DNA from 4 places in the Pantoea nemavictus genome. Region 3 is predicted to be linked to each of the others. Evidence: predicted binding sites of a transcription regulator. Region 3 holds the regulator's gene; each other region holds the start of a gene.
The links. Region 3 encodes PurR, which represses purine synthesis genes. Its sites were predicted from a motif close to CANGCAAACGTTTGCNTG; they were not measured.
Positions count from the first base shown of each region.

Region 1 (5,714 bases), 1.5 Mb from region 3:
GCCACACGCTATTGGCGCGCAGGCGCATGGCGAGCGGCGCCTGACGGATAATGCCGGAGCGCGTGATGGTCATACCCGCCGCCACGGCAGCGAGGATACCCGAGACGCCAAGGTGTTCCGCAATCAGGTAGGAGGCGAACGGTAACAGCAGCAGCAGCACGGTTTGGGTGGCCGGATCGTCCCCACTCCAGCGGCTCAGCAGACGCAGCGAGCGGCCATACAGCCAGCAGATCACCACGCCGGCAACCAAACCGCCCACCGCCACTTTGAGGAACTCGACGCTGGCGCCGCCCCAGGTAAACACCATGGTGCCCATCGCCACCGCAACGGCAAACTTCAGCGACACCAGGCCAGATGCGTCATTCATTAGGGCTTCGCCCTGCACAATCGACATGATTTTTTTCGGGATACGCCCTTCACCCACAATGCCGGACAGCGCCACGGCATCGGTTGGCGAGAGCACCGCCGCCAGCGCAAAGGCGGGAATCAGCGGAATCCCCGGCACCAGCCAGTAAATCAGGTAGCCAATCCCGACCACGGTAATCAGCACCAGAACCAGCGCCAACCCCATGATTTCACGACCATGATGGAGAAACTCGTTAATCGGCGTTTTCCAGCCATCTGCAAACAGCAGCGGCGGAATAAACAGCACGAGGAACAGTTCCGGATCAAAATCGACATGCAGGCCGAAGACGGGAAAAGCGAGTAATGCACCGGCGGCAATTTGCACCAGCGGCAGCGGAATTTGGAACGGCAGAATGCGTGCCGCCACGCTGGAGAGTGAAACCACCAGCGTCATGATGAGAATAGTAAAGAAGATTTCCATGCTGTCCTTAGGCGAATCAATTTCATTAAAGCGATGTTGTTGCGTGGGAAAGTGTAAAACAAAACGCCGCACAGCGGGGCAACCCGATGTGCGGCGTGGAGCAGAAAGAGAATAATCTTGAAATTTATTCGCTTTAGAGTCAGATGGCCCAGCCACCGGCATAGAACGCCACCAGAGCGACAGCAATCACCACGGTGCCGACGTTGAGTTTGCGCCACTCGCCGGCAAACAGGCGACCAATCACCAGTGAAGCGAAGCCGAGCATAATGCCGGTCACAATGTTGCAAGTGAGTACGATGAACACCGCGGTCAGCAAGCCAGACATCGCATCAACGAAATCGTTGAAGTCGATTTTGGCCACGTTGCTCAGCATCAGCAGGCCCACGTACATCAGCGCCGGAGCAGTTGCGTAAGCCGGAACCAGATACGCCAGCGGCGACATGAACAGAATCATCAGGAACAGCAAACCGACCACAATCGCCGTCAGACCGGTTTTCCCGCCGGCTGCGGTGCCCGCCGCCGATTCGATATAGACCGCAGCCGGCGATGCGCCGACCAGACCTGCAAACACGCTGCTGAGTGAATCGGTGGTTAACGCGCGGCCGCCGTTGATAATCTGCCCCTCTTTATCCAGCAGATTGGCCTGCCCCGCTACCGCGCGGATGGTACCGGTGGCATCAAACACCGCCGTCATCACCAGCGCCAGAACGCTTGGCAGCACCACCGGTTGCAGCGCACCCATGATATCCAGGCTAAACATCGCCGATTGACCGTTAGCATCCTTCAGGCTTGGCATGGCAAACAGACCTTGATAGGTCACCGCTGGATCGAAAATCAGACCAATAATCGAGATGGCGATGATGGTCAGCAGAATGCCGCCCGGCACGCGCCGTTTCTCCAGGCCGAAAATCGCCGCCAGGCCGACCAGCGCCATGATCACCGGAAACGAGGCGAAGTGGCCCAATGCCACCGGCAAACCTGCAGCCGGGTTCTTCACCACCAAACCAATGCCGTCAGCGGCGATCAGCAGCAGGAACAGACCGATGCCGACGCCGGTGCCGTGCGCGACGCCCATCGGTAAGTTACGCAGGATCCACGCGCGAATACCGGTTACCGAAATTAGCGTAAACAGTAAGCCCATCAGGAAAACGGCGCCCAGCGCCACCGGTACACTAATGTGCTGGCCGAGCACCAGGCTAAAAGCGGTGAAGGCGGTCAGCGAGATAGCACAGCCAATCGCCATTGGCAGGTTGGCCCACAGGCCCATGACGATCGAACCGATGCTTGCCACCAGGCAGGTAGCAACGAACACCGCCGTTGGCGAGAAGCCCGCTTTTCCCAACATGCCGGGCACCACGATAACCGAGTACACCATCGCCAGAAACGTGGTGAGACCCGCCAATACTTCCTGACGCACGCTGCTGCCGCGTGCAGAAATGTTGAACCAGGCGTCCAGTTTTCCACTGGCCGGGCGCGATTCGCCAGACATAATCATTCCTCAATATTTTTGTGATGTGAGTCGCCGCACGGCGCACGTTTGCCGCTCCCTGATGAAGCTTTTCCTGAAGAAAATCAGGCAAACGTTTACGTCGCCGCGTATTCCAGGTCGTAAAAGGGGACACGGAAAAAAGGCAAACGATTATCTGGCCTTTGGCATGGCGTTTTCAACTACTAATCGCGGGTAATACAGGATAAATCCAGCCAATGGGTTTCCCAGCTCGCCATGAATGGCGACCCTACGATCATGGGCTTTGTCGGGGCGTCATTCATGACGACCTGGCCGCAATCAACTCTGCAGTTGAATCGGGCCACCCTGCTCTAACGCGCGCTGCCAGGCGGCGCGCTGCTGCATGGTTTCCAGCCAGCGCGCGGTGGCGGGCATATCACGCAGGGAACCGCGCATTTGCAGTGCCAGCAGCGGGAAGCTCATCTGCACATCGGCGATGCTAAATCGTGAACCGGCAAAAAAGGGATGTTGCGAGAGATGTTGTTCGATCACGCTGCCGTGCAACGCCAGCTGTTTGTTCAGCCAGGCCTTTTGAATCCCTTTGCTCAGCGCAATACCCGCCGGACGCAACAGCCACGGCACCGGCTTTTTGCCCAGCTGCGCAAACACCAGCTTCATCACCAGCAGCGGCATCAGCGATCCTTCAGCGTAGTGCAGCCAGTAACGCGCCTGAATCTGCTCCTCTTCATCGCTTAACATCAGCTGATGCTCGCTGTCATATTTCTGCTGCAGGTACTCAAGGATGGCGCCTGACTCAGCAACCACACGATTGCCATCGGTAATAACCGGCGATTTTCCCAGCGGATGCACTTTCTTTAACGAGTCGGGCGCCAGCAAGCTATTCTCGCGCTGGTAACGTTTAATTTGGTAAGGCACCGCCAGCTCTTCCAGCAGCCATAACACGCGATGCGAGCGGGAATTTTCCAGATGGTGAACGGTGATCATGCGGTTTTCCTTGCCGGTAAGTGTGCTGGCAAGTATAGCGGATTAACGCTTCTGCTCGTCTTGCTCGGGATCGAGTAACACCGCACCCGAACCTTGTTCGCCCAGGCGGTCACCCGGATTGCGCAGCGGGCAGTCACGCATCGATAAACAGCCGCAACCAATGCAGCCATCAAGATCGTTACGCAAGCGGGTGAGCGTTTCGATGCGTTTATCCAGCTCTTCACGCCAATGTTGGGTTAGCGCATCCCACTCCTGCGTCGACATACGCTTGTTAGCCGGCACATGGTTCAAACTATCGCTCACCGTGGCGAGTGGAATGCCGATGCGTTGCGCAATTTTAATAATCGCCACGCGGCGCAATACGTCGCGGCTATAGCGACGTTGATTGCCGCCGTTGCGCGAGCTGAAAATCAATCCTTTGGTTTCATAAAAGTGCAGCGCGGAGACCGCTACGCCGCTACGTTTGGCGACTTCGCCCGGCGTCAGCACCGGCTTCGGGTAATTGCGTTCTTTTTTCATTTAGGGCCTTTACCTCAAGTTAACTTGAGGAATTATACTCGCACCCCAGCAAAACTTCGAATTTCTAACCAGGTAATAACCATCAGAAGGATGAGGCTATGATGCAACAGGAAATCATTCATTCGCTGACCCACTGGATCGATCAGAATCTGGATAAAGCGCTATCAATTGATGAAGTCGCAGCAAAATCAGGTTACTCAAAATGGCATCTGCAGCGTATGTTCCGTGCCGTCACGAAACAAACGCTGGGTGGCTATATTCGCGAACGTCGCCTGACGCTGGCCGCAGAAGCACTGCGTCAAACTCAGCGTCCGGTATTTGATATCGCCATGCAGTACGGTTACGACTCGCAGCAGACTTTCTCGCGCGTGTTCCGCCGCCAGTTCTCGCAAACGCCGACCGCTTATCGTCATACCATGCGCCGTCAGGCGATGATTCAGCGTCCGCGCTTGCTCAGCTTTGACTGTGTGGATAGCAGCATGAACAGCTTTGCCCAGCGTACTACCGGCGAGTGCTGCCCGGTAAGCTAACCTTTTCAGCGCGCCCCGTGCGGGCGCACCTCCCCTTTCCTGCCTGTCTCCTCCCCCAATTTTCGATAAAAATTTTTCTACCATACAAGGTATAAATTTTGTTCAAAATTTAAAATCGAGTGATATAATGTGAGCCAAGTCACACTTTCATGTTTGCAGTAAGACGGCCAGAAGGGCTTCCCTGACCTTCCTTCTTTGCCGCCCGTGATGTCGATCGAATGTCGGGGATATCACTGATCCTAAGAGGTTTGCTACAGATGGCTACGTTAACCACCAGTTTGATCGTTATGCGCTGGGAACTCCTGAGCGCGGTAATGATGTTCTTCGCCAGCACCATGAAAATTCGTTTGCGTCAAAACAGTCATCACGTAATGGCGCTGCTGTGCGGGGGAATTGGGGTTGGCATGTCCTGCTGGTTTGTTACCGGCCTGCTTGGCATTACGCTGAGCATGGAGAATCTGCACAACTTTATGGAAATCTCGAAGAACGCCTTTATCGAAGTGATGAGCCAAACGCCGACCGACTGGCCAATGCCTTAATCGCTGCCCATAAAAAACCCCGCTTACGCGGGGTTTTTTATTTTGCTGTGTGATTCTTAAATTTTCTTCAATACGGCCGGAATAGTCACTTCCGCCACCGTGACGCCCGGTATCTTCGTACCGCGACGATCCTGAATCCACATATCACCCATCATTTGATTTAGCCCGCGATCCAGACCGGTAACCAAGCCAGCGCCCGGCGTGAAGGTTAATTCGCCGAAGTAGATCTGGTCGTTATCGATGTACCAATCCACGCGCACATAATCGAAATCACTCGCCAGCTTTTTACTCAGCGCCAGGGCGTGCTGTAACGAGGCCATCTGCGGCGTAACGTCCAGGCCAGTATCACGAATCTTGTGATACGCCTCGTTAAGATTGTTAACGTAAAAATTCATCGACAACAGCGGATTACAGCGGTTGTAGATCACCTGCAGCACATATTCAAAGCTGCCATCGCGCTTATTGAACATGTGGAATTTGTAATCGATCGGCGCCGTTTTACCATCGCCAATATACTGCTCGACCAGGATGCGCGGCTTAATGTAGCGGTAATGAATCTCACGCGCTTCGTTAGCAAAGTCGGTCTTCAGCCAGCGGTGGCAGTCGCTAATGATCTGCTGCTTCTTCAGTGCATCCGGCTCTTCCAGCAGGATTTCGACCATATTAGACGCGTGATTCGGCTTAATAACCGTGTTTTTCCAGCTCGGCAGCGTATGCAGCGAGCTTGGATCGCTGGTTTCATACACCAGTGGGATCAGGTATTCGCTGCCCACTTTCTCGGCGATGTATTCGCGCACCGAATATTTGTCCGACAGACGGCCATAGATCTGATAATCACCGTGGACAAA
Region 1 covers NZ_JBBGZW010000001.1:2,479,758-2,485,471, reverse strand. The annotation lists gene WH298_RS11335 (Na+/H+ antiporter) at 1-826, opposite strand, end outside; gene WH298_RS11330 (NCS2 family permease) at 966-2,315, opposite strand; gene WH298_RS11325 (glutathione S-transferase family protein) at 2,613-3,278, opposite strand; gene soxR (redox-sensitive transcriptional activator SoxR) at 3,321-3,797, opposite strand; gene soxS (superoxide response transcriptional regulator SoxS) at 3,896-4,327, shown strand; gene WH298_RS11310 (YjcB family protein) at 4,585-4,866, shown strand; gene WH298_RS11305 (ATP-grasp fold amidoligase family protein) at 4,923-5,714, opposite strand, start outside.
Region 1: WH298_RS11330 (NCS2 family permease) is a predicted target of PurR. The motif match lies at 2,400-2,417, and genes of this name have one in related genera.

Region 2 (5,714 bases), 1.6 Mb from region 3:
ATTTTCATCTGTACTGCTCCCAACAATTAATGGCGGAAATGACGCATGTCGGTGAAGATCATCGCGATACCGTGCTCATCAGCTGCGGCAATCACTTCATCATCACGGATTGAACCACCCGGTTGAATCACACAGCTGATGCCGACCGCTGCTGCGGCGTCGATACCGTCACGGAACGGGAAGAATGCGTCAGACGCCATCGCCGAACCTTTCACTTCCAGGCCTTCATCACCCGCTTTAATGCCAGCGATTTTGGCTGAATAGACACGGCTCATCTGACCGGCGCCAATGCCGATAGTCATATTGTCGCGCGCATAAACAATGGCATTGGATTTAACGAATTTCGCCACTTTCCAGCAGAACAGCGCATCACGCAGTTCCTGCTCAGTTGGCTGGCGCTTGCTAACAACGCGCAGTTGGCTGGCTTCCACCATACCTAAATCACGATCCTGCACCAGCACGCCGCCGTTTACGCGTTTGAAATCCAGCGCCGCAACGCGGCCTTGCCACTGGCCGCATACCAGAACGCGCACGTTCTGTTTAGCGGCGGTCACTTTCAATGCTGCTTCACTGGCGGACGGAGCAATGATCACTTCCACAAACTGGCGGCTGATGATGGCCTGCGCGGTGGCTTCGTCGAGTTCGCGGTTGAAGGCAATGATGCCGCCGAACGCGGAAGTCGGGTCAGTTTTGTAGGCACGTTCGTAAGCGTCGAGAATCGAACCGCCAACCGCGACACCACATGGGTTTGCGTGTTTGACGATGACACACGCCGCTTCGTCAAACTCTTTCACGCACTCAAGTGCAGCATCGGTATCGGCGATATTGTTGTAGGAGAGCGCTTTACCCTGAACCTGCTGCGCAGTAGCAACGGAAGCTTCCGCCACATTCTCTTCTATATAGAAGGCAGCATCCTGATGGCTGTTCTCGCCGTAACGCATATCCTGCTTCTTGATGAAGTTGAGATTCAGCGTACGTGGGAAGCGGCCGGCAGGTTCTTTGCTGTCGCCGTGATAAGCCGGAACCAGGCTACCGAAGTAGTTGGCAATCATGCTGTCGTAGGCGGCAGTGTGTTCGAAGGCTTTTATGGCCAGATCGAAACGCGTTTCCAGCGTAAGTGAGTTTTCATTAGCATCCAGCTCGGCAATGATCGCCTCGTAATCGCTGCTCTTCACCACAATCGCGACGTCTTTATGGTTCTTGGCTGCGGAGCGAACCATAGTTGGACCACCAATATCGATGTTCTCTACTGCGTCAGCTAACGAGCAATCAGGTTTGGCAACGGTTTGGGCGAAGGGATAAAGGTTCACAACCACCATGTCGATTGGGTTGATGGCGTGTTGTGCCATGATCGCATCATCCTGGCCGCGACGGCCTAAAATGCCACCGTGCACTTTCGGGTGCAGCGTTTTGACGCGTCCATCCATCATTTCCGGGAAACCGGTGTAGTCAGAAACTTCGGTGACGGGCAGGCCCGCATCTGCCAGCAGACGTGCAGTACCGCCTGTGGAGAGCAGCTCAACACCACGACTGGAGAGTGCCTGAGCAAATTCGAGGATACCGGCTTTATCAGAGACACTGAGCAGAGCGCGGCGTACAGGACGACGTTGTTGCATGGTGGTTTTATCCCTTGGCTTTGTTTCGCGTAAAAAAGAGCGTTACATCAAGCTTAGTGTCTTTCTTCTATATAGAAGGAAGCACTTGCCTCATGTAACGCCCCAAAAGGGGCATCCTTGACGTCGCCGGGCATTGTAGCGAAAACGTTTGCGTGATGCTCGCCTAAATTCATTTGTGCGCTTGTGTGTGGATAACTATGTGCGTAACTGCGTATAAGGCGGGGTTTTGCTGTGGAATGCAGCGAACGGTTGTTTTTGTTGAATTTAGCGGTTGCGTGCTGAGAACAACTCCCTATAATGCGCATCCATCAACACGGCACAACGGCTTACGAAATGTGGTGTTGGTGAGGAAGCTTCGAAAGAACTTCCGCCGGATGAAAGCGCTGAAAAAAGTGTTTGACTCTGAAGGAGGAAAGCGTAATATACGCCACCTCGCGACAGGCGGTTAACCCGCTGTTCGCAACGCTCTTTAACAATTTATCAGACAATCTGTGTGGGCACTCGCAGGATTGATATCAGCGTCTCCGGACGCAAAAAATATCAAGTCTCACGAGTGAACACATAATGAAATTCATTATGACGTTTTACAGATGAGCATCGCTGCACTCGTTGCAGCAAATCAAACTTAAATTGAAGAGTTTGATCATGGCTCAGATTGAACGCTGGCGGCAGGCCTAACACATGCAAGTCGGACGGTAGCACAGAGAGCTTGCTCTTGGGTGACGAGTGGCGGACGGGTGAGTAATGTCTGGGAAACTGCCCGATGGAGGGGGATAACTACTGGAAACGGTAGCTAATACCGCATAACGTCGCAAGACCAAAGTGGGGGACCTTCGGGCCTCACACCATCGGATGTGCCCAGATGGGATTAGCTAGTAGGTGGGGTAATGGCTCACCTAGGCGACGATCCCTAGCTGGTCTGAGAGGATGACCAGCCACACTGGAACTGAGACACGGTCCAGACTCCTACGGGAGGCAGCAGTGGGGAATATTGCACAATGGGCGCAAGCCTGATGCAGCCATGCCGCGTGTATGAAGAAGGCCTTCGGGTTGTAAAGTACTTTCAGCGGGGAGGAAGGCGGTGAGGTTAATAACCCCACCAATAGACGTTACCAGCGGGAGAACCCCCGGCTAACGCCCCGCCAGCGCCCGCGGTGATACGGAGGTTGCAAGCGTTAATCGGAATTACTGGGCGTCAAGCGCACGCAGGCGGTCAGTCAAGTCGGATGTGAAATCCCCGGGCTTAACCTGGGAACTGCATTCGAAACTGGCAGGCTAGAGTCTCGTAGAGGGGGGTAGAATTCCAGGTGTAGCGGTGAAATGCGTAGAGATCTGGAGGAATACCGGTGGCGAAGGCGGCCCCCTGGACGAAGACTGACGCTCAGGTGCGAAAGCGTGGGGAGCAAACAGGATTAGATACCCTGGTAGTCCACGCCGTAAACGATGTCGACTTGGAGGTTGTTCCCTTGAGGAGTGGCTTCCGGAGCTAACGCGTTAAGTCGACCGCCTGGGGAGTACGGCCGCAAGGTTAAAACTCAAATGAATTGACGGGGGCCCGCACAAGCGGTGGAGCATGTGGTTTAATTCGATGCAACGCGAAGAACCTTACCTACTCTTGACATCCACGGAACTTGGCAGAGATGCCCTGGTGCCTTCGGGAACCGTGAGACAGGTGCTGCATGGCTGTCGTCAGCTCGTGTTGTGAAATGTTGGGTTAAGTCCCGCAACGAGCGCAACCCTTATCCTTTGTTGCCAGCGGTCCGGCCGGGAACTCAAAGGAGACTGCCAGTGATAAACTGGAGGAAGGTGGGGATGACGTCAAGTCATCATGGCCCTTACGAGTAGGGCTACACACGTGCTACAATGGCGCATACAAAGAGAAGCGACCTCGCGAGAGCAAGCGGACCTCATAAAGTGCGTCGTAGTCCGGATCGGAGTCTGCAACTCGACTCCGTGAAGTCGGAATCGCTAGTAATCGTAGATCAGAATGCTACGGTGAATACGTTCCCGGGCCTTGTACACACCGCCCGTCACACCATGGGAGTGGGTTGCAAAAGAAGTAGGTAGCTTAACCTTCGGGAGGGCGCTTACCACTTTGTGATTCATGACTGGGGTGAAGTCGTAACAAGGTAACCGTAGGGGAACCTGCGGTTGGATCACCTCCTTACCTGAAGATACCTTCCCGCGAAGTGCTCACACAGATTGTCTGATAGAAAGTAATGAGCAAGACGGCTGCGAAGTCGTGACACTATCGTGTCCCCTTCGTCTAGCGGTTAGGACTCCGCCCTTTCACGGCGGCAACAGGGGTTCGAATCCCCTAGGGGACGCCACTTGCTTGGTGACAGGTGAAAGGTGTCTCCACGACGTATCTCAAAACTGACGTAACCGTCATGTTTGAGATACTGCTCTTTAACAATCCGGAACAAGCTGAAAATTGAAACGACGTGTTGTTTTCATTCTCCGTAATAGGAATGAAATCACGATGCGTTCGAGTCTCTCAAATGCTTACAGTCCCGAGCGTTGCAAAACGCCTGTGGGTTGTGAGGTTAAGCGACTAAGCGTACACGGTGGCTGCCCTGGCAGTCAGAGGCGATGAAGGACGTGCTAATCTGCGTAAAGCGTCGGTAAGGGGCAATGACCGGCTACGGCCGACGATGTCCGAATGGGGAAACCCGGTGCACTCAGTGCATCATCGCAACATGAATACATAGTGTTGCGAGGCGAACCTGGGGAACTGAAACATCTAAGTACCCAGAGGAAAAGAAATCAACCGAGATTCCCCCAGTAGCGGCGAGCGAACGGGGAACAGCCCAGAACCTGAATCAGTTTGTGCGTTAGTGGAAGCGTCTGGAAAGTCGCACGACACCGGGTGATAGTCCCGTACACGAAAGTGCACAGATTGTGAGTTCGAAGAGTAGGGCGGGACACGTGGTATCCTGTCTGAATATGGGGGGACCATCCTCCAAGGCTAAATACTCCTGACTGACCGATAGTGAACCAGTACCGTGAGGGAAAGGCGAAAAGAACCCCGGCGAGGGGAGTGAAACAGAACCTGAAACCGTGTACGTACAAGCAGTGGGAGCCTCATTTATGGGGTGACTGCGTACCTTTTGTATAATGGGTCAGCGACTTATATTCTGTAGCAAGGTTAACCGTATAGGGGAGCCGCAGGGAAACCGAGTCTTAACTGGGCGTTAAGTTGCAGGGTATAGACCCGAAACCCGGTGATCTAGCCATGGGCAGGTTGAAGGTTGGGTAACACTAACTGGAGGACCGAACCGACTAATGTTGAAAAATTAGCGGATGACTTGTGGCTGGGGGTGAAAGGCCAATCAAACCGGGAGATAGCTGGTTCTCCCCGAAAGCTATTTAGGTAGCGCCTCGTGAACTCATCTCCGGGGGTAGAGCACTGTTTCGGCTAGGGGGCCATCCCGGCTTACCAACCCGATGCAAACTGCGAATACCGGAGAATGTTATCACGGGAGACACACGGCGGGTGCTAACGTCCGTCGTGAAGAGGGAAACAACCCAGACCGCCAGCTAAGGTCCCAAAGTCATGGTTAAGTGGGAAACGATGTGGGAAGGCACAGACAGCCAGGATGTTGGCTTAGAAGCAGCCATCATTTAAAGAAAGCGTAATAGCTCACTGGTCGAGTCGGCCTGCGCGGAAGATGTAACGGGGCTAAACCATGCACCGAAGCTGCGGCAGCGACGCGTATGCGTTGTTGGGTAGGGGAGCGTTCTGTAAGCCGTCGAAGGTGTGCTGTGAGGCATGCTGGAGGTATCAGAAGTGCGAATGCTGACATAAGTAACGATAAAGCGGGTGAAAAGCCCGCTCGCCGGAAGACCAAGGGTTCCTGTTCAACGTTAATCGGAGCAGGGTGAGTCGACCCCTAAGGCGAGGCTGAAAAGCGTAGTCGATGGGAAGCAGGTTAATATTCCTGCACTTGGTGTTACTGCGAAGGGGGGACGGAGAAGGCTAGGTTATCCGGGCGACGGTTGTCCCGGTTTAAGCGTGTAGGCTGACACCTTTGGTAAATCCGGGGTGTCTTAAGGCTGAGGCGTGACGACGAGCCACCACGGTGGTGAAGTAACTGA
Region 2 covers NZ_JBBGZW010000001.1:2,372,831-2,378,544, forward strand. The annotation lists gene purD (phosphoribosylamine--glycine ligase) at 1-8, opposite strand, end outside; gene purH (bifunctional phosphoribosylaminoimidazolecarboxamide formyltransferase/IMP cyclohydrolase) at 27-1,616, opposite strand; rRNA gene WH298_RS10860 (16S ribosomal RNA) at 2,244-3,783, shown strand; tRNA gene WH298_RS10865 (tRNA-Glu) at 3,872-3,946, shown strand; rRNA gene WH298_RS10870 (23S ribosomal RNA) at 4,161-5,714, shown strand, end outside.
Region 2: purH (bifunctional phosphoribosylaminoimidazolecarboxamide formyltransferase/IMP cyclohydrolase) is a predicted target of PurR. The motif match lies at 1,754-1,771, and genes of this name have one in related genera.

Region 3 (5,714 bases):
CGTCAGCGCTATCAAAAAGCGCGTGAGACGGCGATGACCAAATTAATGGGCCAGCTTGGCAAACCCTATCAGTGGGGCGGTACCTCACCTCACACCGGCTTCGATTGCAGCGGCCTGGTGTGGTACGCCTATAAAGACCTGGTAAAGTTCAAATTCCCGCGCACCGCCAATGAAATGTATCACCTGCGCGATGCGGCACCGATAAAGCGTGAAATGCTGGAGAAAGGGGATCTGGTGTTCTTCCGCATCAACAATCGCGGCACCGCCGATCATGTCGGTGTTTATCTCGGCAATGGCAAATTCATTCAGTCACCGCGCACGGGTAAAGATATTCAGATTAGCGCATTAGGTGAGGATTACTGGCAGAAACACTATGTAGGCGCGCGTCGTATGATGACGCCAAAAACCATTCGCTAGCGGTTGCGCAACGCCAATAAAAAAGCCGGATGCTGTTAACAGCTCCGGCTTTTTTGTTAATGCATGATCGCGGTAAAGCTGAATGCGATAATCATTAACAGTGCGCCAACCGTCGTCATTAGCGCCAGCTTCAAATCAGTATTCATCACGCCTCCTTAGTCACACAATCTTTAGGGTTAAAGCGATTTTCGCACAGCAGTGGGCAAAAATCTCGTGTTATCCGCGCTAGCTTGCTAGAATCGCCGCCTTTCGTTGCGCAACAGATTTCGCGCCTGCTGTATTTACAGCATGATGAAGTGATTTCGCCTGCTAAACACCCCCATTTCGCCCGCTTTTTGGGCTGTAAAAGCATTAGCAGACGCAAACGTTTAACAATATACTTATCAGTAAGTTGCGATAATCCCAGGAGTACCATTTTCATGGCAACAATTAAAGATGTCGCGAAGCGCGCCGGTGTTTCAACCACCACGGTTTCGCATGTCATCAACAAAACGCGTTTCGTTGCGGAAGAGACGCGTAACGCCGTATGGGAAGCGATCAAAGAATTGCATTACTCGCCAAGTGCCGTGGCGCGTAGTCTGAAAGTGAATCACACCAAAACTCTGGGCCTGCTGGCAACGTCGAGCGAAGCGCCCTACTTTGCCGAAATTATTGAAGCGGTAGAAAATCACTGCTTCGATCGCGGCTATACGCTGATTCTCGGCAACGCGCACAACGATTTGCAGAAACAGCGCGCTTATCTGTCGATGATGGCGCAAAAACGCGTCGATGGTTTGCTGGTGATGTGTTCTGAGTATCCGGACGATCTGCTGCAAATGCTGGAAGAGAACCGCAATATCCCGATGGTGGTGATGGATTGGGGCGCTTCACGCGGTGATTTTACCGATACAGTGCAGGACAACGCGTTTCAGGGTGGCTATCTCGCGGGGCGTTATCTGATTGAACGCGGTCATCGCGACATTGGCGCGATTCCCGGCCAGATGGAGCGCAACACCGGCGGCGGACGTCACGCGGGTTTCCTGCAGGCGATGAACGAGGCGGGCATTGCGGTACGTTCAGAATGGGTGGTTCAGGGCGATTTTGAACCTGAATCAGGTTACCAGGCGATGCAGCAGATTTTAAACCAGAAACAGCGGCCAACCGCCGTATTCTGCGGGGGCGACATCATGGCCATGGGCGCGATTTGTGCCGCCGATGAGATGGGTTTACGTGTGCCACAGGATATCTCGGTAATTGGTTACGACAACGTGCGCAACGCGCGCTATTTCACTCCAGCCCTGACGACCGTGCACCAGCCGAAAGCCGAACTGGGTGAAAAAGCGCTGGAAATGCTATTGGATCGCATCACCAGTAAACGCGAAGATCCGCAAACCATTGAGGTGCAGCCAACGCTGATTGAGCGTCGCTCAGTGGCGGATGGCCCGTTCCGCGACTATCGCCGCTAAACCGAGACTTCGCTGAGCCATTCGTGGTTCAGCGTTTCAGCATCCCCGAGATATACCAGTAACCATTCCAGTGCCGGTGACGCACGTTGTTCAGCCCAGCTGACGCAACACGGACTATCCGGAAAGGCTTGCGGCAATGGCAATTCTACCAAACGGTGATTATTCAGCAGCGGCCGCGCCAGATGACCCGGCACCATTCCGACGCACAATCCCGCCTGCAGGCACTCCAGCCCGGCTTCCCAATCCGGCACCACCAGCCGCCGCTGATTATCCAGCGTCCATGTCATACGACGCGGCAGCGCACGCGAGGTGTCTTCCAGCACCAGGGATGGCCACACACGCAGCGTTTCATCATCCAGCAGTTCACTGTTGACCAAAGGATGATCGGGGCTCACCACGCAGCGCCAGTTAAGCGCGCCCATATCCTGAAAAGCAAAGCGCCCGCCGACCGGGATCGCCTGAGTGGCACCAATCGCCACATCAACACGTCCGTCAGCCAGGGCATCCCACACGCCATTGAACACCTCAAAGCTGATGATCAACTCCATATCTGGAAAATGACGATAGAAATCCTTTACCAGTTGTCGGGTGCGCTGCGGTTTTACAATGCAGTCAACGGCTATGCTTAACTCACCGCGCCAGCCATTGGCCAGCTGCTGGCACTGCCTGCGCGTTGCCAGCATTTTTTTGATAACAGACCGCCCCTCCCGCACAAAATGTTCGCCGGCCGGCGTCATTACCACCTCGCGATGTTGACGTTCGAACAGCGGCACCGCCAGCCAGGTTTCAAGCTGACGTACCGTATAGCTGACAGCAGAGGGCACGCGATGGAGCTCCTGCGCCGCTGCGCTAAAACTACCGGTGCGCGCCACGGCATCGACCACTTCAAGTGCATATTCTGACCACATAAATTTGCCTTCAAAAATTTTAACAGCACTGTGCAAATATTAGCGTTTCACAAAGCGCGCTGCATCCTTTTACACTCCCCGCCGTTCAACCTGCCCAAAAGAGAATCAACATGTTGTCGTCTAAAGCATTTATGCCTTACCTTGCCGTGCTCAGTATGCTCGGTTTTCTTGCCACGGATATGTATTTACCTGCTTTTGGCGATATGCAGCGTGATTTTGCTAGCGCGCCGGGCACCATCAGCGCCAGCCTGAGCCTGTTTCTCGGCGGCTTTGCTTGCGCGCAGGTTTTTTGGGGGCCGTTGTCGGATCGTTACGGTCGCAAGCCCATTCTTCTTGCCGGCCTGGCCATTTTCGCGCTCGGCTGTTTGGGGATGCTGTGGGTTACTGACGTGCGCCTGATGCTGGCGCTGCGCTTCGTACAGGCGATTGGCGTTTGCGCCGCAGCCGTGAGCTGGCAAGCGCTGGTGGTGGACCATTATCCTAAAGCGAAAGCGAACAAAGTCTTTGCCACCATTATGCCGCTGGTTGCGCTCTCTCCAGCGCTGGCACCTTTGTTAGGTGCGTGGCTTATCAGCCATTTCCACTGGCGCAGTATTTTCATCGCGCTTACGCTGATCGCGCTGCTATTACTGATTGGTACCCTGCAGTTAACGACAGTGAAACGCGAAAAAGTCACCAGTGGCCAACAACCTGGCTGGTTAACCTTGCTGGGCACCCGCGTTTACAGCGGCAATGTATTAATTTACTCCGCTTGTTCAGCGAGTTTCTTTGCCTGGTTGACAGGTTCGCCCTTTATTCTCGCCGCTGCGGGTTTAACGCCGGGCGATATTGGCCTGAGTTACATCCCTCAAACCATTGCTTTCCTTATCGGTGGCTTTGGCTGCCGGGCGATGTTAAATCGTTATCAGGGGGCACAACTACTGCCGTGGTTGCTGGTGGTGTATAGCCTGAGCATCCTGAGCCTGTTTGTGATTGCCCTGATGCCATCAGCCCCGCTGTTTGTGTTGCTAATGCCCTTCTGCGGTATGGCGTTGGCCAATGGTGCCATCTACCCGATTGTTGTCGCCAGCGCATTAGCGCCCTTCCCGCACGCCACCGGCAAAGCCGCGGGTTTGCAGAATCTTTTCCAGTTAGGTTTATGCTTCGCCGCCAGCCTGTTGGTATCAGCCGGGCTGGAGAAGGCGCTGTTCAACACCACGTTAGTGATGGTGGCAACGGTCGTTTTGGCATGGGTCGGCTTCATCTGCCAACGCGCAATAAGCGCACAAAGTGATATTGCCCACACTTCCCGTCCCTGCGAAGATAATCAGTAAGGCAACGATTATCGTTAGCAAACTAACGATAATCCGTTGAATATTGACCCACGTGAGCATATACTCTGTGGGTCCGTATTTCTGCTATAAATCAATAATATAAATGTAATACCTTTAGCGACTCTGTCGCGGGATGGCGTCTGCACGATACTCCAGTGTTGCGTCAATGTTTTCTCATCAAATTCATACCTCTGTAAAACGTCGGATTTCTGGCGCACGGATTTTCCGTGAGTTCTCTCACAGGTCTTGGGAAATTGGCTATTCTTTTTCTCAGGTTCAGATCGGAAGGTGATGGAGAAGCTATGAGTTCATCTGTTATAGAAGAAGTGAGCCTTGAAGAAAACCACTGGTTTCGGATCGTCAATGAACTGCTAGAGCGCGCTGATATTGCAGTTAATGGCACTCGTCCCTGGGATATTCAGGTAAAGCATCCAGATTTTTTTAAACGCGTACTTGAGGAAGGATCGCTCGGTTTAGGTGAAAGTTACATGGATGGTTGGTGGGAGTGCGAACAACTCGACATGTTCTTCCACCGCGTATTAAAACACCATCTGGATAAACAATTACCACGGCATTTTAAAGATACGTTGCGAATTGCAGCAGCGCGTCTCACTAATTTGCAGTCAAAGAAACGAGCCTGGATTGTCGGTAAAGAACATTACGATCTCGGTAATGATCTCTTCACATTGATGCTTGATCCCTACATGCAATATTCATGTGGCTACTGGAAAGAGGCTGACACCCTGGAAAACGCGCAGCAAGCAAAACTGGATATGATTTGTCGCAAGTTGCAACTTGAACCAGGCATGACATTGTTGGATATCGGCTGTGGTTGGGGTGGTCTGGCAGAATATGCGGCACGCCATTACGGGGTAACCGTGCAGGGTGTCACTATATCCGCCGAGCAGCAAAAACTGGCACAACAACGCTGCGAAGGGTTAGATGTCACTATCTTGTTGCAGGATTATCGCGACCTCAATAATCAATATGATCGTATTGTTTCCGTCGGGATGTTTGAACACGTCGGGCCGAAAAACTATGCCACTTATTTTGATGTTGCCGATCGCAATCTCAAGCCAGACGGCATATTTTTGCTGCACACCATTGGTGCCCTCACCACGGATATGAACGTCGATCCATGGATTGATAAATATATATTCCCGAATGGTTGCCTGCCGTCGGTGCGGCAAATTGCCGATGCCAGTGAGCCACATTTTGTTATGGAAGATTGGCATAATTTTGGCGCGGATTACGATACAACGTTAATGGCCTGGTATGAACGTTTTCAGACAGCATGGCCGCAGTTAGCCGAGAACTATGGCGAACGTTTCAAACGGATGTTCGACTATTATCTCAATGCCTGCGCCGGTGCGTTTCGCGCGCGTGATATACAGCTGTGGCAGGTAGTCTTTAGTCGTGGCAAGGATGGCGGATTACGCGTTGCGCGTTAATAAAGGTTATTAAGTCAATCAAGGCGCCACTCGGCGCCTTTTTTATCACCGCTATTCTGCGTTATCAGCCTGCGCCAGAGCCACCACTTCACGCTGTGCCAGCACACGCTCAACCGTTTCCACAATTGCCTGAGTATGAGGATCAATTTCAATATTGACCTTCTGCCCGAACTTCTTCGC
Region 3 covers NZ_JBBGZW010000001.1:3,964,269-3,969,982, reverse strand. The annotation lists gene WH298_RS18335 (C40 family peptidase) at 1-417, shown strand, start outside; gene cydH (cytochrome bd-I oxidase subunit CydH) at 474-563, opposite strand; gene purR (HTH-type transcriptional repressor PurR) at 837-1,862, shown strand; gene punR (DNA-binding transcriptional activator PunR) at 1,859-2,770, opposite strand; gene punC (purine nucleoside transporter PunC) at 2,881-4,083, shown strand; gene cfa (cyclopropane fatty acyl phospholipid synthase) at 4,386-5,534, shown strand; gene WH298_RS18305 (riboflavin synthase subunit alpha) at 5,586-5,714, opposite strand, start outside.

Region 4 (5,714 bases), 250 kb from region 3:
TGCACTTCATCGTTGCTGAGCGCCTGTAAACGCTGCACCAGCGAGGTGGCGTTGGCGGTGAACGCATCTGTACATGCGTGTTCACAGGCCTGCTGCGCTGCATCCATGATCGGACGATAACCGGTGCAGCGGCAGAGATTGCCCGCTAATGCCTGTTCTGCCTGATGACGATTCCAGCCATCACTGTTTTTTTGCAGGGTGAACAGTGACATCACAAAGCCCGGTGTGCAGTAACCGCACTGCGATCCGTGGCAATCCACCATCGCTTGCTGCACGCTGTGCAGTTCGCTGCCCTGTTTAAGATCTTCCACAGTGATCAGTTGCTTACCCTGCAGGCTGCTGACCAGCGTCAGGCAGCTGTTGACCGCCTGATAGTGCATCTGGCCATCGACGACCTTACCGAGCGTAACGGTGCAGGCACCGCAATCCCCTGAGGCGCAACCTTCTTTGGTGCCGCGTCGCTGCTGCGCACCTCGCAGGTAGTTGAGCACGGTGAGATTGGGATCCAGCGCGTGTTCTGTGACTAAACGATTGTTGAGTAAAAACTGAATCATGCGATTTGCTCCTCACTTTCGCGCTGCCATACCGGCTTACCGCTCACCCAGGTCTGCGCAATATTGCGGTCATCGCCCAGCGTCATCAGCACAAAAAGCCGCTCCCAGATATCTTTGCTGTTGGCATGGCGCAACTGCTGCAGCGGCGAGACTGCCGGGTCGAGCACCACGAAATCGGCCTCTTTACCGGGATTAAAGTTGCCGATGACGTCATCCAGATCGAGCGCGTGCGCGCCGCCCAGGGTGGCGTGATAGAACGCTTCGCAGGCGCTGAGTTTGTACTGCTGTAACTGACCGACTTTGTAGGCTTCGCCGAGCGTTTGCAGCAAATTAAAAGTGGTTCCCGCGCCAACGTCGGTGCCGATGCCCATGCGCACGCCCTGCTGCCAGCAGCGTTTGATATTGAACAAGCCGCTGCCGAGAAACAGGTTTGAGGTCGGGCAGAAAGCAATCGACGAATCGGTGTCGTGCAGGCATTGCCACTCTTTATCTTCCAGATGCAAACAGTGGGCGAACACGCTGCGTTTGCCGGTGAGTTGGTGATGATGGTAGACGTCGAGATAACCGTCACGCTCCGGGAACAGTGCTTTTACCCAGGCGATCTCCTGCTGGTTTTCACTCAAGTGCGTGTGCATCCAGACATCCGGAAACTCTTCGCGCAGCTGACGCACTTTGTCTAGCAGCGCCGGCGAGGATGTGGGCGCAAAGCGCGGCGTGAGCGCATAGCTCAGGCGACCACGTTGATGCCAGCGTTCAATCAGTTCACGCGAGTGCTGGTAGCTCTGTTCCGGCGTTTCGGTTAGGTATTCCGGCGCGTTGCGATCCATCATCACTTTGCCGGCAATCAGGCGCATATCCAACTGATGCGCCGCGCTAAATAACGCATCCACCGACTGCTTGTGCACAGTACCAAACACCAGCGCGGTGGTGGTGCCGTTTGATAACAGTTGCTGCAGGAAGAACGCCGACATTTTTGCTGAGTGATCGGGACAGTGATATTGGCTTTCCACCGGGAAGGTGTAGTGATTCAGCCATTCGAGTAACTGTTCGCCGAAGGCACCAATCATCTCAGTTTGCGGGTAATGAATATGGGTATCGATAAAGCCCGGCACAATCAGTTTGCCGCGCAGATCGGTAACCTCTGCCGGATTGACGCGCCCTTCCGCGATCTGCCAGCTTTCGAGGCTGACCACTTTGCCGTCGCGCAGTGTTAATAAGCCATCTTCAAGATAGCGCGCGTTAGCGGCGATGTCGTCCGGCTGCGCGGCCAGAGCGGTGATATCAAAGAAGCTGGCGCGCAGCAGCGTTTCGGATGCGTAAGGCATAACGGTTCCTTGGTGCTTTTTATGTGCAGGTAATTGCTTAAAGATAGTTTGCAAAGCGCATGCCAACGCAAAGAACAAAAAATACTGTTTAAATTCAATATAATAGGTTGATTTGACTGGTTTTTGTGTCAAGCTGGCATAGCAATCGTATGCGCAACCGCTTGCTTATAGTGGCAAACGGTTGCTATTTAACATTGCGGTGAGTTTTGCCTCATAACGCCTGTTTTTAACCCAAGGACGTGCGTCTTTGTGGTGCGTGATTGCACTCTCAACGTGCAGGCAAAATCCTGCAACAGCTTGCACTTGGTTTTCATGAGCATGGGTTCAAGGTTAATGCTAAGGTGTGGCTGATAACCTGAAATCGTTTAAGGAACAGTGAGATGATTATTTTTGTTACTGGCGCAACTGCTGGTTTTGGTCAAAGTATCACCCGCCGCTTCATTGCTACAGGTCACAAGGTGATCGCCAGCGGACGTCGCGCTGAGCGCTTAAAAGAGTTGAAAGAAGAGCTGGGCGACAATCTGTATACCGTGCAGCTGGACGTGCGCAATCGCGCCGCCATCGACGAAGTGATTGCCGCCCTGCCCGCCGAATGGCGCGATATTGATGTGCTGGTGAACAATGCCGGCCTGGCGCTGGGCGTTGAACCGGCGCATAAAGCCAATATTGAAGATTGGGAAAATATGATCGACACCAACAATAAAGGCTTGGTGTATATGACGCGCGCAGTGCTGCCTGCGATGGTTGAGCGCAACGTGGGGCATATTGTGAATATCGGTTCGATAGCCGGCAGCTGGCCATATCTAGGCGGTAACGTTTATGGCGCGACCAAAGCGTTCGTGCGTCAGTTCAGCCTGAATCTGCGTACCGACCTGCACGGCACCGCGCTGCGCGTAACCGATATTGAGCCAGGTTTAGTTGGCGGCACCGAATTTTCTAACGTGCGCTTTAAAGGCGATGATGGCAAAGCGGAACAGGTATATGAAGGCACCACCGCACTGACGGCCGAAGATGTTACCGAAGCGGTATATTGGGTGACCACACTGCCAAAACACGTCAACATCAATACGCTCGAGATTATGCCCGTAACGCAAACCACCGCAGGTTTGAAGGTGCATAAAGGCTAACAGCAGCTGCACGCTGCGCCATCGAGATACCCGGGGCGACCATCCCGTGAGGCGCTCCGGCGGCTTTCGCCGCTACGACCTCATCGGGATGTTTCCCCTAATATCGTACTTTCATGTTGTCGGTGATTAAACACGGCTCCAGCCTGCAACGATGATCAGCATACCGCTAAAAGCAACCAGCGCGCCGACCCAATCCCACGTACTCAGCTTCACACCATCCACCACACGCAGCCAGATTAGCGCGGTCAACACATACACGCCGCCATACGCCGCATAGACGCGTCCGCTTGCCGCTGGATGCAGCGTCAATAACCAGACGAACAGCGCCAGGCTCGCCGCCGCCGGCACCAGCAGCCAGGCCGTCATGCCCCTCTTCAGCCACAGCCACGGCAGGAAACAACCCACAATTTCCGCGATCGCAGTGATAAAAAACAGCAAGGTGGTTTTCACCAGCATGGTAAATCTCTCACTAAGCTAAACAGAGTGCTCACCGCTGGTGAGCAAAGAAGCAGCGATGATATACTAGCGACTAAGGTTGTTACAGCCGCGATCCCGGCTGTGCTGGTGTTAACTGAAGGAAATGACAATGAAAAAACTGTTTTCTGCCCTGCTGGCTACCGTGCTGACTTCCAGCGTGTTGCTGGCTGCGCCAATGGCTTCCGCCAAAACCGATCGCCTGATTATTGAAGATGGTAGCAGCGCATCCAGCAACGAAGCCGCTCGCCAAAGTAAAGAGCAATGGAACGATACCAAAAACCTGCGTAACAAAGTGAATACGCGCGTTGAGAAAGAGTTCGACAAAGCCGATAAAGCCTTTGATACCCGCGACTCCTGCGAGAAGAGTTACAACGTTAACGCTTACTGGGAACCCAATACGCTGCGCTGCCTTGATCGTCGTACCGGACGTCCGCTGGCGCCATAATTGGTCATCACTGCTATAGTTTCGATAGGAATTCTGACCAACGGAGTGAATGATGAAAAAACGTAATGCAGTTCTGTTGATGGCGATGCTGGCGCTGCCGGTTCTGGCGCAGGCATCTTGTGAAAGTGTTAAAGCGGACATCAGCAAAAAAATTATTAACAACGGCGTTGCCGAATCGGACTTCACGCTGGATATCGTGGCCAATGATCAAGCCGATCAGGTCGGCGGTCAGGTTGTGGGCCATTGTGAGAACGACACACAGAAAATCGTCTACAAGAAAAATGGTCGTGACGGCGACAGCAGCGTACCAGATAGCGCTGGCAGCTCGCAGGATACGCCAGCGCAGTAAACCTTCGGGCGGCTCTCAGGCCGCCCTGCTTTACTCCACTTCCGGCCTTTGACGCGGCATCATCCACGCAACCCACAGCGTTAACAGCGCAATCAGCAGTGAAACCACAAACACCCAATGTAAAGAGCTGGCAATTTGCCCGGTCCAGTCATGCAGCGTCGCCTCCGGCAGCGCCTGGCGGCTCTGGTGCGACATGATTTTTTGCATCGGATCGTCGGCCTGCGGCAGACGCAGCGAGAGGTTGAGATTGAGCACCGCGCCTAATAATGCCGTTCCAATTGCCGAGCCGATCATGCGACTGAACATGATTGAGGCGGTGCAAATGCCACGAATATCGTAATGGGCATGGTTCTGTACCGACACCAAAAAGGTGGTGCTGGTCATGCCCATGCCGGTGCCAATCACAAAGGCGGTTAAACCGGCCTGCATGATCGAGCTGTCGCTGCGCAGTAGCAGCAGCAATGCGCTACCAGCGATCAGCAGTAACGCCCCCATTTGCGCAGTGAAGCGGTACGATGTCACCAGCATCAATCGTCCGCTCAGGGTGCTCGCCAGCGGCCAGCCAATCGACATCATCGCCAATGCGCTACCCGCCTGCAGCGGCGTGCCGCCGGTAATCCCCTGAATCCACGTCGGCAAAAAAGCGCTGATGCCCATCATGCTGGCACCGATAATCAGATTGCCGACGTTGCCGGCGACAATCAGCCGACTGCGCCAAATCTCTAGCGGGAAGAGCGGTGCATCGGCGCGCTGTTCATGATGTTTCAGGCGCCAGGCAGCAACCAGCGCTAACAGCAGGAACGGCAGCAGCCAATAACCCAGCACCTCGGCTTGCAACAGCGCCACCAACAGCGCCGTAACGCAGATCATCAGCCAGCAACTGCCGGTGAGGTTAAGCGTGGTTTGCTGGTTCTGCTCACGTGTCGGTAGAAAACGCGCCAGCAGCAGCATTGCGATGAGGCCAATCGGCACGTTGACCCAGAAAATCACCGACCAGCTGAAGTGCTGCACCAGCCAGGCGCCGCTGAGCGGGCCAATGATCGCCGCGACGCCCCAGACGCTAGAGAGCCAGCCCTGTACGTTCGCGCGTTCGCGCGGCGAGTAGACGTCCGCCACGATGGTTGAGGTAAGCGGCATAATCGCGCCTGCGCCCAATCCCTGAAAGGCACGGAACAGGATCAGCCACGTCATGCTGTGGGCAAATCCGCATAGAATGGAGCCGACCAAAAATAGCGACACGCCGATAAACAGCAGCCGTTTGCGCCCCCACATATCGGCTAAGCGGCCATACAGCGGCACACTGACCGCCTGCGTCAGCAAATAGATGGAAAATACCCAACCGAACTGCGCAAAGCCGCCAAGATCGGCAATGATGGTTGGCATCGCGGTGGCCACGATGGTGACTTCAATCGCCGCCATAAACATCGCTAGCATGCA
Region 4 covers NZ_JBBGZW010000001.1:4,212,484-4,218,197, forward strand. The annotation lists gene xdhA (xanthine dehydrogenase small subunit) at 1-554, opposite strand, end outside; gene guaD (guanine deaminase) at 551-1,879, opposite strand; gene ydfG (bifunctional NADP-dependent 3-hydroxy acid dehydrogenase/3-hydroxypropionate dehydrogenase YdfG) at 2,260-3,006, shown strand; gene WH298_RS19450 (YnfA family protein) at 3,133-3,462, opposite strand; gene WH298_RS19455 (DUF1283 family protein) at 3,593-3,928, shown strand; gene WH298_RS19460 (DUF1161 domain-containing protein) at 3,981-4,277, shown strand; gene WH298_RS19465 (MDR family MFS transporter) at 4,308-5,714, opposite strand, start outside.
Region 4: guaD (guanine deaminase) is a predicted target of PurR. The motif match lies at 2,050-2,067, and genes of this name have one in related genera.